Regions from separate parts of the Dongshaea marina genome, predicted to be linked through region 2. Evidence: predicted binding sites of a transcription regulator. Region 2 holds the regulator's gene; each other region holds the start of a gene.
The links. Region 2 encodes sigma-54, which starts transcription at its own class of promoters, with help from an activator protein. Its sites were predicted from a motif close to TGGCACNGTTTTNGCTT; they were not measured.
Positions count from the first base shown of each region.

Region 1: DB847_RS14705 (ammonium transporter) is a predicted target of sigma-54. The motif match lies at 2,257-2,273, and genes of this name have one in related genera.
Region 3: flgB (flagellar basal body rod protein FlgB) is a predicted target of sigma-54. The motif match lies at 1,797-1,813, and genes of this name have one in related genera.

Region 1 is NZ_CP028897.1:3,114,722-3,118,887, reverse strand. Features, by position in the region: gene ulaG (L-ascorbate 6-phosphate lactonase) at 1-188, shown strand, start outside; gene DB847_RS14715 (L-ribulose-5-phosphate 3-epimerase) at 357-1,229, shown strand; gene ulaR (HTH-type transcriptional regulator UlaR) at 1,377-2,132, shown strand; gene DB847_RS14705 (ammonium transporter) at 2,328-3,605, shown strand; gene DB847_RS14700 (hypothetical protein) at 3,983-4,166, shown strand, end outside.
Region 2 is NZ_CP028897.1:378,806-382,971, reverse strand. Features, by position in the region: gene lptA (lipopolysaccharide transport periplasmic protein LptA) at 1-173, shown strand, start outside; gene lptB (LPS export ABC transporter ATP-binding protein) at 181-906, shown strand; gene DB847_RS01975 (RNA polymerase factor sigma-54) at 978-2,453, shown strand; gene hpf (ribosome hibernation promoting factor) at 2,480-2,767, shown strand; gene ptsN (PTS IIA-like nitrogen regulatory protein PtsN) at 2,772-3,218, shown strand; gene rapZ (RNase adapter RapZ) at 3,226-4,098, shown strand; gene DB847_RS01955 (HPr family phosphocarrier protein) at 4,079-4,166, shown strand, end outside.
Region 3 is NZ_CP028897.1:1,468,610-1,472,775, reverse strand. Features, by position in the region: gene flgE (flagellar hook protein FlgE) at 1-211, opposite strand, end outside; gene DB847_RS07225 (flagellar hook assembly protein FlgD) at 229-954, opposite strand; gene flgC (flagellar basal body rod protein FlgC) at 958-1,383, opposite strand; gene flgB (flagellar basal body rod protein FlgB) at 1,396-1,764, opposite strand; gene flgA (flagellar basal body P-ring formation chaperone FlgA) at 2,038-2,745, shown strand; gene flgM (flagellar biosynthesis anti-sigma factor FlgM) at 2,822-3,103, shown strand; gene DB847_RS07200 (flagella synthesis protein FlgN) at 3,100-3,618, shown strand; gene DB847_RS07195 (substrate-binding periplasmic protein) at 3,750-4,166, shown strand, end outside.

The DNA of each region.
Region 1 (4,166 bases), 2.3 Mb from region 2:
GTGAGATCGAGGTTCTGTGGAAGATGAAAAAAGATCGCCTGAATTATGGATTCAGCCCCTTCTTCTGGCAGGTCGGAGGCAAGTACACCTTCCCGACCGATCAAGATAAGCGTTACTACCAGCACCCTCGAGGTTTTGATGACATTTTCATTGATGATCCCGAGCTGCCTTACAAATCATTTTTGTAGGGTCCTGGGCGGATATTTATTTCTCCATGCCGGCAGATTTGAGTCGCTTCATTGCCCTGTGATAGCGAGCCCCAGGTAAGAGGGGGCCGATGATTTAGCCGCTCAACAAAGCTCCTCATCGTCTGCCCGGCAGCCAGGGAGGAGCTGAACTTTTCCATGAGGTGTGCAATGCATAGTTTTGATAACTCTTTTCGCCTGGGGCTGTATGAGAAAGCGATGCCCGCTGAACTATCCTGGGAGGAGAAGCTCCTGACAGCCAAAGAGTTTGGTTTTGATTTTGTTGAAATATCAGTAGATGAATCAGATGAGCGACGTCAGCGCCTGGATTGGAGTGATGAGAAGATCTACGCCCTGCGCCGTCTGTGTGAGAAACATGCCATTCCCCTTCACTCCATGTGCCTGAGTGCTCACCGCAGATTCCCGTTTGGTTCAAAAGATGCGTCGGTTCGACAGCAGGCTTTTGTGATGATGCAAAAGGCGATCAATCTCGCCTATAAACTGGGGGTGCGTTGCGTCCAGCTTGCCGGGTATGACGTTTACTATGAGACACAAACTCCCGAAAGCCATTGCCGTTTTATTGAGGGGATGAGGAGCGCTGCGAAAATGGCGGAGCGCGCCGGTGTGATGCTGGGCGTTGAGATCATGGATACTCCCTATCTCAACTCCTTGAGTAAATTTGAGATCCTGAAAAATGAGCTCCCATCTCCTTATTTCATGGCGTATCCGGATGTAGGCAATATTAGTGGCTGGAATTACGATACCTGTACCGAGCTCAAGCTCAGCTGTGAGCATATTGTTCAGCTCCATCTCAAAGACACGCTGAGAGTGACACCTGATCACCAGGGGCAGTTCCGGGATCTGGTGATCGGGGAGGGGGATGTTGATTTTGAATCCATTTTTAAAACTTTACTTAGCATGGAGTACGCAGCTCCCATGGTGATCGAGATGTGGGCCCGGGATGAGCAGTGGGCCCAGAATATTCGACTCGCCAGAGCCCGGTTGGCCGAGGCTGCTCATAAAGCGGGAATGCAACTTCTATAGTCATCGAAGGGGGATGATTGAGAGCCATTTCAAAGTTTAACTACTCAGAGCGGCTCAGCCCCTTGAAGATTATCGAATGGGTTTAAATCACGGGAGTGAAGTTATAAAATCAATACTAGTCATAAATAATCAAAAAATGGAACTGCTATGACAGAAGCCCAGCGGCATAGCACAATACTTGAGCTGCTACAGCAAAAGCGTTATCTGACAATTGCCGATCTCATCGAAGCCTTTGAGATCTCTCCGGCAACGGCGCGCCGGGATATCACGAAACTCAGTGAGTCCGGGAGGTTACGTAAAGTTCGTAATGGCGCCGAATCCCTTCCGCAAAAGAAGAGCTTTTGGTCCCCGTTTAATATTCATCTTGCATCCAACCATGATGAAAAGGTTCGAATTGCCCAGGCTGCAGCATCTCTGATCTCTCCGGGAGAAAGTGCCGTAATCAATTGTGGCTCTACCGCGTTTTTGCTCGGTCAGGAGCTATGCGGTCAGGATGTTCAGGTGATCACTAACTATTTTCCCCTTGCCAATTACCTGATAGAGCAGGAGCACGATGGGGTGGTGATCATTGGTGGTCAGTACAATAAGAGCCAATCAATCACTTTGGCTCCTCAGGATGAGATCTCCTCCCTGTATGCCGGCCACTGGATGTTTACCAGTGGCAAGGGATTAACGGTCGATGGTCTGTATAAGATGGATATGCTCACAGCCATGGCAGAGCAGAAAATGCTGGATCATGTGGGCAAGCTTGTGGTTTTGACCGACAGCAATAAAATTGGTCAACGTGCCGGGATGCTATTTTGTCATGCACAACGTATCGATGTTTTGATCACAGGCTCAGAGGCCGATCCCAAGATCATCCGGGAGCTCAGGGAGCAGGGGACAGAGGTCATCTTGGTGTAGCATGCACCATCTCGGTGCGAAATAGCCTCTTTTTTGTTCTAAGTGGTGCATTCAGGTCTGATTAAAAACTAAAATAGCGTCAAAAATCGTCTTAATTAATTGATATATAACACTAAATAATAGTTGGCACGTCTCTTGTTTGACTCTGCACAAATTATAAATATTCAGTGACAGAGAATGGATAGGAGAGTGGCGATGAAATGGAAGCTATGGATGTTATTTCCGGCGGTTAGTTGCTTGAGTCTCCCGGCGCTGGCGGCACCGGCCGGGTTGGACACCGGAGACACGGCCTGGGTACTGAGCTCCGGAATGTGGGTTCTGTTTATGAGTATCCCGGGCCTGGCTCTTTTCTATGGCGGCATGGTTCGTAAGAAGAATGTGTTGTCGATCAAGCTACAATGTTTTGCGATCTGCTGCCTGGTTTCACTGCTGTGGGCAGTCGCAGGCTATACCCTGGCCTTTTCCACCGGTAACGGCTTTATTGGTGGCCTGAGTGATCTCCTGCTCAATAAGGTGACCACTACCAGTTTAACCGGCACTATTCCCACCAGTGCCTTTGTGTTTTTCCAAATGACCTTTGCGGTGATTTCAGCTGCGATCATCACAGGTGCTGTGGCGGAGCGGATGAAATTTTCGGCCCTATTGGTCTTTATCGCCCTCTGGCTCCTGCTGGTCTATGCTCCCATCTGCCACTGGGTCTGGGGGAGTGATGGCTGGCTAATGAACAAGGGGATCCTTGATTTTGCCGGCGGTACCGTGGTGCATATTAATGCCGGTGTATCCGGCCTGGTCGCGGCCATGGTTGTTGGTAAGCGTCGCCAGGAGGGCTGCGATCAGAGTGCTAACCACAACCTGACCCTGACCCTGGTTGGCGGGGCCATGCTCTGGGTGGGTTGGTTCGGCTTCAATGCAGGCTCTGCCCTTGGCGCAGGACAGGGAGCGGGGATGGCAATGCTGACGACTCAACTGGCAGCCGCCTCCGGAGCCCTGGCATGGATGTTTGCTGAGTGGAGTATCACTCGTAAGCCCTCTGTGCTGGGAACTGTTTCCGGTGCCATTGCCGGATTGGTTGCGATCACACCCGCCGCGGGATTTGTGACAACCGGAGCCGCGATTGGTATCGGCTTACTGGCCGGGGTGATCTGCTATTGGGCGACCGCGGTTCTCAAGACAAAGCTGGGATATGATGATTCCCTGGATTGTTTTGGGATCCATGGTATTGGTGGAATCGTCGGTGCCCTGCTCACCGGGGTCTTTGCCTCATCGGCCATTGGCGGGACAGCCGGTGTGATCGAGGGGAACTGGGCTCAGCTTGGGCTACAGGCTCTGGGGGTTGTGGTCACCGTCGTCTACGCCACGGTTGCCAGCTATATCCTGCTCAAGATTATTGGCCTGGCTGTGAATCTTCGAGTCGATGACGAGACCGAGCGCCGCGGATTGGATATTGCCGAGCATGGTGAGCGGGTCGAATAAATAGCTTTACCTGGAGCGTTTCCGGATAAACCGGTTCACCTCATGAAAGCAGCTTTGACTTTGATCGCTGACTCGCAAGCCACATCCATGTTGCTCTACTGCAGCAGCCTTGCTGCAGAAGGTCAGCTTAACAAAGCTCAAAGCAGCACTTGAACTTGAGGGTTACGAATAACTACCCGGATTAAACTAAAAATGCCCTGGTAAGGATTCAATAAGAGCCTCCAATGCGTTGGGGGCTTTTTTATTGTCAGCACCCAGTCTCTGTTCCTGTTTCACCGCTAGCCACACCCCTTGGAATACACCCCTTGACCTTCCATTAGCTGGAAGCTTTAACCTCACTTATCAATGAAACCAGCTCACATAGTGAGGAGGACAGGATGGGATCTCATAGAAAAATAATCGGTTTTGCGCTGCTGCTCTCAGTCATGGGAGAGATAGTGCTTTGGGGGATCTATGGGTTGTATCTTTTTCCCGGACACCCGGCTCAGACTCTGCTGTGGAGTCTAACCTGCGCTCTGGCAATGGGAGCCGTGCTGGGTGGCGGGATCATTATTCTTGGGC
Region 2 (4,166 bases):
CCGGAGAGGCTCAGGTCAAACAGCTGGAAAGTGAAGTCACCGGCAACGTAATTACCTATCAGATGGATAAACAGCAGATCAACGCCCAAAGCAAGGGCAAACAAGATCGCGTCCATACGGTGTTTATTCCGAATCAGTTCAAAAAATCCGATACCAAGCAAAGCAACAAATGAGGTCACTATGGCGCTGTTAACCGCATCAGGTCTGCAAAAGAGTTACAAGGGTCGGATGGTTGTTCAGGATGTGAGCCTTTCGGTTGCAACCGGGCAAATTGTCGGCCTGCTGGGTCCTAACGGAGCCGGGAAGACCACCTCGTTTTACATGATCGTCGGCCTGGTACAGCGGGATAACGGCAGCATCTGCATCGACGAACTGGATGTCTCGACCGAGCCAATGCATATCCGTGCCCGCCAGGGGATCGGCTACCTACCTCAGGAAGCCTCAATCTTTCGCCGCCTGAGTGTTGAACAAAATCTGATGGCTGTTTTAGAGACTCGTCGGGATCTCGATCATGGAACGAGACAGCAAAAGATGGAACAGCTACTTGAAGAGTTCAATATTACCCATATTCGCGGTAGTCTAGGAATGAGCCTCTCCGGAGGTGAGCGCCGCCGGGTTGAGATCGCAAGAGCCCTGGCTGCAGAGCCAAAATTTATCTTGCTCGATGAGCCCTTTGCCGGGGTAGATCCGATATCTGTGTTGGATATCAAAAAAATAATTGAGCATTTACGGGACCGGGGGCTTGGGATCCTCATTACTGACCACAATGTAAGAGAGACACTGGATGTTTGTGAAAAGGCTTACATTGTCAGCCATGGTAAGCTGATAGCGGAGGGTACACCTCAGGAAGTGCTGGCAAACCAACAGGTCAAGCAGGTCTACCTGGGAGATCAATTCAGTCTATAGTAAAAGCAAGGGCGCAGACCCGGGCTGAAAGCGGATCAGAAAGCCATAACAATAAGGAAGCACAGTCCTAAATGAAGCCATCACTGCAGTTAAGAATTGGTCAGCAGCTGACCATGACTCCACAACTTCAACAAGCGATCCGGCTGTTACAGCTCTCAACACTCGATCTGCAGCAAGAGATCCAGGAAGCGCTCGATAGCAACCCCCTGCTGGAAAACGAAGAGAGCCAGGAGCAGGATGCAGATCAAGCCCGTGAAGAGTCCCTTTCTGCAGACACCGAGACTGAGCACCAAAGCGAGCTGGAGATCAAAGAAGCATTGGATCAGGAGCAGCTCTCTGACGACTTGCCTGTAGATACCACCTGGGAAGAAGCCTACAGCGCCGGAGCAAACACCCCGGCCGTCTCGATTCGCGATGATGAACGAGACTCCATGTTCCAGGGGGAAACCACCCAGAGCCTGCAGGAGCACCTGCTCTGGCAGGCCAGGATGACCCCTTTCACCGATGAGGAATCCGCCATTGCGCTGGCGATCATCGATGGCATCGATGAATCCGGCTACCTCAAGCAGGAGCTGGAGGATATCCAGGAAGCGGTCAGCAGTCCCAATGAGGAAGAGCCGATCTCCATCGAGGAGATCATAACGGTCCTCAAGCGAATTCAGCACTTCGATCCCGTCGGAGTCGCGGCTCGCTCGGTTCAGGAGTGCCTGCAGATCCAGCTCAACAACTATGACTCTTCGACCCCCTGGCTGGAGCAAGCCAAACAGGTGGTCGAGCAGCACATGGATCTGCTGGGCCAAAGAGATTTTCGCCAGCTACAGCGCAAGATGCGCCTTAAGGAAGAGGAGCTGCGCGATGTCCTGGATCTGATCCAGCATCTTGAGCCCCGCCCCGGTAACCGGATCGTCTCCAGTGCATCGGCCTATGTGATTCCGGATGTCTCTGTGATCAAGCGCGGTGAGCGCTGGGTGGTAGAGCTTAATCCCGACGCTGTACCCAAACTAAGGGTCAACGAGCAGTATGCGGCCATGGTGCGATCTGCCAGTTCCCAGGCCGATAGCAAGTTTATTCGCTCTCACCTTCAGGATGCCAAATGGCTGATCAAAAGCCTGGAGAGCCGCAACGAAACCCTGCTCAAGGTCGCCCGCTGTATTGTGAACTATCAGCAGCAATTCTTTGAGCATGGGGAAGAGGCGATGAAACCCATGGTACTCAATGATGTGGCTGAGGCTGTCGAGATGCATGAGTCCACCATCTCCAGAGTGACCACCCAAAAATTTATGCATACCCCACGGGGTGTGTTTGAGCTTAAGTATTTTTTCTCCAGTCACGTCAGTACCGAGAGTGGCGGAGAATGTTCATCAACCGCAATTCGTGCATTGATCAAAAAACTGGTCGCTGCAGAAAATCCAGCCAAGCCGCTGAGTGATAGCAAAATTGCCAAGCTGCTGGCTGAACAAGAGATCAAGGTGGCAAGACGCACGATTGCCAAATATCGGGAATCTCTGGCGATACCACCTTCTAACCAACGAAAACGCCTGGTGTAAGCATCAGAAACAAAAGGAAGACGTTTATGCAGATTAATCTGACTGGTCACCACGTAGAAGTTACCCCTGCACTCAGGGACTATGTTGAAAACAAATTCACCAAGCTGGAGCGCCGCTTCGACCACATCAATCAGGTACATGTGGTTCTCAACGTAGAAAAACTCGATCAGATCGCTGAAGCCAATCTTCATGTTAATGGCGGCGAGATCTTTGCCAATGCCTGTCACCAGGACATGTATGCCGCTATTGATGGCCTGATCGATAAGCTGGATCGGCAGATCATCAAACACAAAGAGAAGATGTCTCACAAATAACATCATGAATCTTATTGAGCTACTCACACGGGACTGCACGCAAAGTGCTGTCCCGTGCCGCAGTAAAAAGCACGCTTTTGAAATCATCAGTGAGCTGGCGGCCGAGAATCTGGATCGTCCCGCTCTACCGATACTCGAAGCCCTGCTAAACCGGGAGAATATTGGTAGCACGGCGATTGGTCAGGGGATCGCCATTCCTCATGGCCGACTCGCCGATCTGGAGCAAGCGACCGCGGTGCTGATCACCTTGCAGGAGCCTCTGGATTTTGATGCTCTGGATGGTCAGCCTGTCGACCTGCTATTTGCCCTGCTGGTTCCTGAAGATCAATGTCAACTACACCTGAAAACCCTGTCACTCATCGCCAAGACTCTTAATCAAAGATCCTTTAGCCAGAAACTCAGAAACGCCAAAGATAGCGAGGAGCTTTATGAGCTCATCACTTCAGCGTGAGGCCATTATGAAACTAGTCACCGTCAGCGGTCGCTCCGGATCAGGAAAAACCGTTGCCCTGAGAGTTTTAGAAGATCTTGGGTACTACTGCGTCGATAACCTTCCCGTAGTCCTGCTGCCCGAGCTCCTCAATACCCTGCGGGGGAAATACCAACAGGTTGCCGTCAGTGTCGATGTCCGCAACATGCCAGCAGAGCCCGAGCAGCTGCTCACCGATCTGCAGACCATCCGCAGTGAACCTGGTATTGATGTGACCGGACTCTATCTGGATGCCACCGATGACAAGCTGGTCCAGCGCTTTAGTGAGACCCGCCGCTTACATCCCCTCTCAAGGGGTGATATGTCACTGGATGAGGCGATCATCGAAGAGAGCCGACTGCTGGCCCCTCTGGCCTCCAGTGCCGATCTTAGAATCGATACCAGTGCCCTGAGTATTCACCAGCTCAGTGAGCTGATCTGTGAGCGGATCCTCGGCAAGAAAGAGAAAGAGTTGATCCTGGTATTTGAGTCCTTTGGCTTTAAACACGGCATCCCCAATGATGCCGACTATGTGTTTGATGCCCGTTTTCTACCCAATCCCTACTGGATACCCGAGCTCAAACCCTACAGTGGTCAGGATGAGCCGGTGAAGCAGTACCTTGCCAGCCAGCCCGATGTGATGAAGTATATGCTGCAAATCCAAAATTTTTTGTGCAGCTGGCTGCCGCAGCTTGAGCGCAATAACCGCAGCTATGTCACAGTGGCGATCGGCTGTACCGGTGGGCGCCACCGCTCGGTATTCATCGCCGAATACCTGATGAATCGCTTTAAGCAGATGGGGAAAAATGTCCGGCTGCGCCATCGCACCATCGACAAGGTCAATGAAAAAGGTAAGCACTAGGGCCATCATCCGAAATCGCCTGGGTCTTCACGCCCGGGCCGCTATAAAACTGGTTGAATTGTGCGATC
Region 3 (4,166 bases), 1.1 Mb from region 2:
AACGCCCGGTCTCCTGAAAACTACCCTGGGTAAAGCGCTGAGTCTGTGCCGCCAGCTGCACGCCACCCGGGGCATACTGGTTATATACAGAAGCATATTGATTGCGAAAGGATTTATAGCCTGCGCTATTGACGTTGGCGATGTTATTACTGGTCACCTCCAGCTCATCGCTGGCAGCATTCAATCCGCTAAGTCCGATAGAAAAAGACATGATTACTCCTGTAGAGATTAAAGGTGGTGATTGAGGGTAAAGGGAGACATGAGTGCCGATGAGCCGGACGATTTGTCGGCCCCGCCGGTGATCTGGGTGACCTGCTCAATAGGGATCACCCCCATCCCCTCTAAGTGCAGATAGATGCCATTTTGAGCCAGCTCCACACTATCCACCCGGGCCGCTATATTGGTTTGCAGCGGTGTTGGCTCACCGCCGATGGTTGCGGTTGCCGAGATCTGATAGTGGCCCGGCTTGAGCTTGAGTTCGCTCTGATCCAGGGTAAAGGCACAGGCTCCCTGGTTATGATCTCCAAGGTTTACGGAGTCCACCAGCTGATGATCCTCATCATAGATATTCAGCGTCACCTGCTTGGCATCATCCCCCAAGTTGAGTTGCCCCTGAACCTTACCGTCCTGGGTCAGATCAACCTTGTCCGTTGCAAACAGAACCTGGCTTCCCACCATGCTGGTTGCCGTCAGATCCACGGCGGTACTCAGTCCATAGGCCAGTCCCTGAACCTGCTTCTGCAAGGATTGCAGACTACTGACGCTACTGAATTGCGCCAGCTGACTCAAAAACTCAGAGCTATCCTGTGGCTCGGTCGGATCCTGGTTTTTAAGCTGCGCCAGCATCAGGGTCATGAACATGTTTTCATCAACATCCATCCCCTGTTGAACTGGCTGCTGGGTGTTGTCCGCGGACAGCAGGGTGTTGTTCTGAGCATTCACTGAGGTATTCACAACTTAGCCTCCAAGCTTAAGTAGTTTGAGCTGCATACCCCGGGCACTGTTGAGTACCTCAACATTGGTTGCAAAGTTACGCGATGCCGAGATCATATCTGCCATCTCTTCCACAGGATTCACATTGGGAGCATAGACATAGCCCTTGCTATCGGCCTTGGGGTTATCCGGCTGATAACGCCGCTCCAGAGCCTCGGGACTATCGACCACCCCGGCAACCCGAACCGATGCACCATAGTCGGGAGAGGATGAGCCCGCGAGGTTATTTTGGTAAACCGTGGCAAACACGGTTTTTTTGGCATGATATGTTTCGCTCTCACTCCCGCCCACACTATTGGCATTAGCCAGGTTGGAGGCAACCGTATTGAGCCTGACCGTTTCGGCATTCATCGCCGAGCCGACGATCTGATAAATTGAATCGAGTGACATCTCGCTCCTGCCTTAGCTGGACTGCCCCTCAATCGCCTGCTTCAGACCTCGAAGCTGCATATTGAGAAAGCTGTAACTGGTTTGATAATCCATCGCATTTTGGGAAAAGCGAGCCTGCTCCTGACCGATCTCAACCGTATTGCCATCGGCGCTCGATTGCTCCGGGATACGATAATTAAGCTCCCGACTCAGGGCGGGAGCACCGACCCCCTCAAGCCTGGCCTGAGCATCGGTAACATAGGCATTAAAATCCAGGTCTCTGGCCTGATAACCCGGGGTATCTGCGTTGGCAATATTGCCGGCCAATACCTCTGCCCGCTGGATATGAAAACGCAGCATATCGACATGGGCTCCCAGGGCCTGCTCCAGCTTGATACTCACTTTCACCTCTGAACCAACAAAAGCCCACTCTTAAGCAAAAATAATGCCAATATTAAATTCCTTTATTTTCAATACATTGAGCAATATGTGAAATGATATTTCCGGAAGTACCAGGGCGGAGGAAGCCAATGTAAACTCTATTTCCGCCCAAGAGAGGATTGATGAGAAGGTCCCATCAAAATACTCCCGTCTTAATTTTGATAGAGATGAGTCTTTCTGTGAAAGGAGGATTCAGGCTAAACTAGCCACCGGATGGGTGGGATAATAGAACAGATGAAACAGAGGATCGGCTACATCACACTGCTTTGGCTGTTTACTGGACTGGCCTATGGAAGCGTGCTCCAATCTCAGCTTAACCAGGCGATCCACCAACACCTGGATCCCATCCTGGAAAAGATGGTTCAGGAGCAAGGCTCCGGACGCTATCAACTGGATATCTCCCCCCTGCTCCTTCAGGGGGTTGCCCCCTGCCCGAACCCGGTCAAGGTGGAGCCCATGTTGGGCAGCAAGGCGCCTCTGGGCCACTTCACCGTCCGGCTCATTTGCCAAAGTCCGCAAACGCACTGGCAACTGTTTTCCAGGGTCAATGCCCATATCTATGCCAGGGTCGTTGTCAGCAACGCCTCCCTTCACCGCCAGCATAAACTTATTCTCTCGGATTTGGGCTACCGAACGCAGGATCTCAGTACCCTTTATGCCGGCTACTATAGTGCCCGTAAGCCACTCTTGGGGATGGTTGTTCGCCGGCCGCTCCCTCCCGGGCAGGTGATCACTCCAGTGAGCGTAATGAGAGGCGCGATGATAGAGCGGGGTGAACATATTAATATTATCGCCCAGAGTGGAAACCTGAAGATCACGGCTCCCGGGATGGCCTTGCAAAGTGGCAAGCTCCACCAACAGATAAGGGTACGCAATCTAAGCTCTCATAAACAGATCTGGGCTGAGGTCATTAATCATCACCAGGTGCAAACTCACTTTTGATCTTTTTCAACCTGGCTATAAACAATCGGCAACTTGCGTCGAATATAACAACAATCAGGATTTATTGGACACTCTCATGAGCATCGACAAACTCTCATTCATTCGCCCGGTCACCCTAAGTGAGGCTCCCCCATCGAGTCGAGAGAGCCGCTCTCAACCGACCAAAGCTGAGCCTGGCTCAGATATTCTGACCCAGGTGGCTCGCCAGCGTCTGGATGCGGCCCCTGAGGTTGATAACCTCAAGGTTCAGCAGATCAAAGAGCAGCTTCGCCAAGGCTCACTCAATGTTGACATCGAACAGCTGGCAGATAATCTGCTGGATATGGGAGCCAGTATTCACAATGGTAAGTCTTCATGAATCAGCCCCTTGCCCGAAAGATCCAACGACTGTACCAGCTAATAGCAAGGGATACACAGAAGCTGCAGCAACTCAACCGGGTGATGCAGCAGCTCAGTGAAGCGCTTCATCGGTGTAACAGCGCTGAGATAAACCGTCTGATAGAGTGCCAACAGCAACTTTTGCAATCCATTGACCATCAGGGACAACAAAGAGACGGTTTGCTGCAAGCACTCGGGTTCAGTGCCGATAAGACCGGTATCACCCAGTTACTAAAGAAACTTCCACCCAAGATCGCCAATCCCATCGTCCGGCAATGGCAGGCGTATCTTGATGAGATCAACGCCTGTCACCAGCTCAACCAGAATAACGGCCTGTTAATGGCTCAGCAGCAACAGCTCATCAACCGCCTCCTGAGTAAGGCTCCACATCAGCATCCCAATTTACAGTCCCCCCCGAAAAGCTCGGCGTCTTGCTGGGAGAGTGCTGACAGGAGAGTCGCTATCACTACCAAGGCAACTGAGTCGATCGCCTAATGATGTAAGCGAGAACGGTGTTGATGCACAAAGTAGGAAGCAAAGGTTTAAAAGAGGGAGATAGACTAAAATTACAGAAGATACTGACTCCAAGTCTTGAATCGTTGAAGGCATATACACCAGGGTACCCCATGAAACGCATTATTCTATTTTGCCTTATCCTCCTAAGCTCCTGGGGATACTATGCGTTCTCCAAACCTGTCCTGGTTTTTTCAACCGTGGACGATTTCCCCCCCTTCAACTACATGAAAGATGGCGCGCTATCAGGGATTGATATTGACCTTGTGCAGGAGATGGCCAATCGGCTGAACCTGGAGGTCAAGATAGTCTCGACCGCCTGGAAGTCGGTGATGCTTCAAGTCGAAGCGGGCCGGGTCGATGGCGGGTTTGCGGCATTCCTGACACCGCAGCGCCAGGAGTTCAGCCTTTATACGGCGCCACTGCATTACGAAGCGATGCATCTTTTTGTGAATAAAGAGAATGCGTTCTCTTTCAGCTCTCTGAGTGACTTAGATGGAAAGGTTATCGCCAAAGAGAGCGGCGCCTTT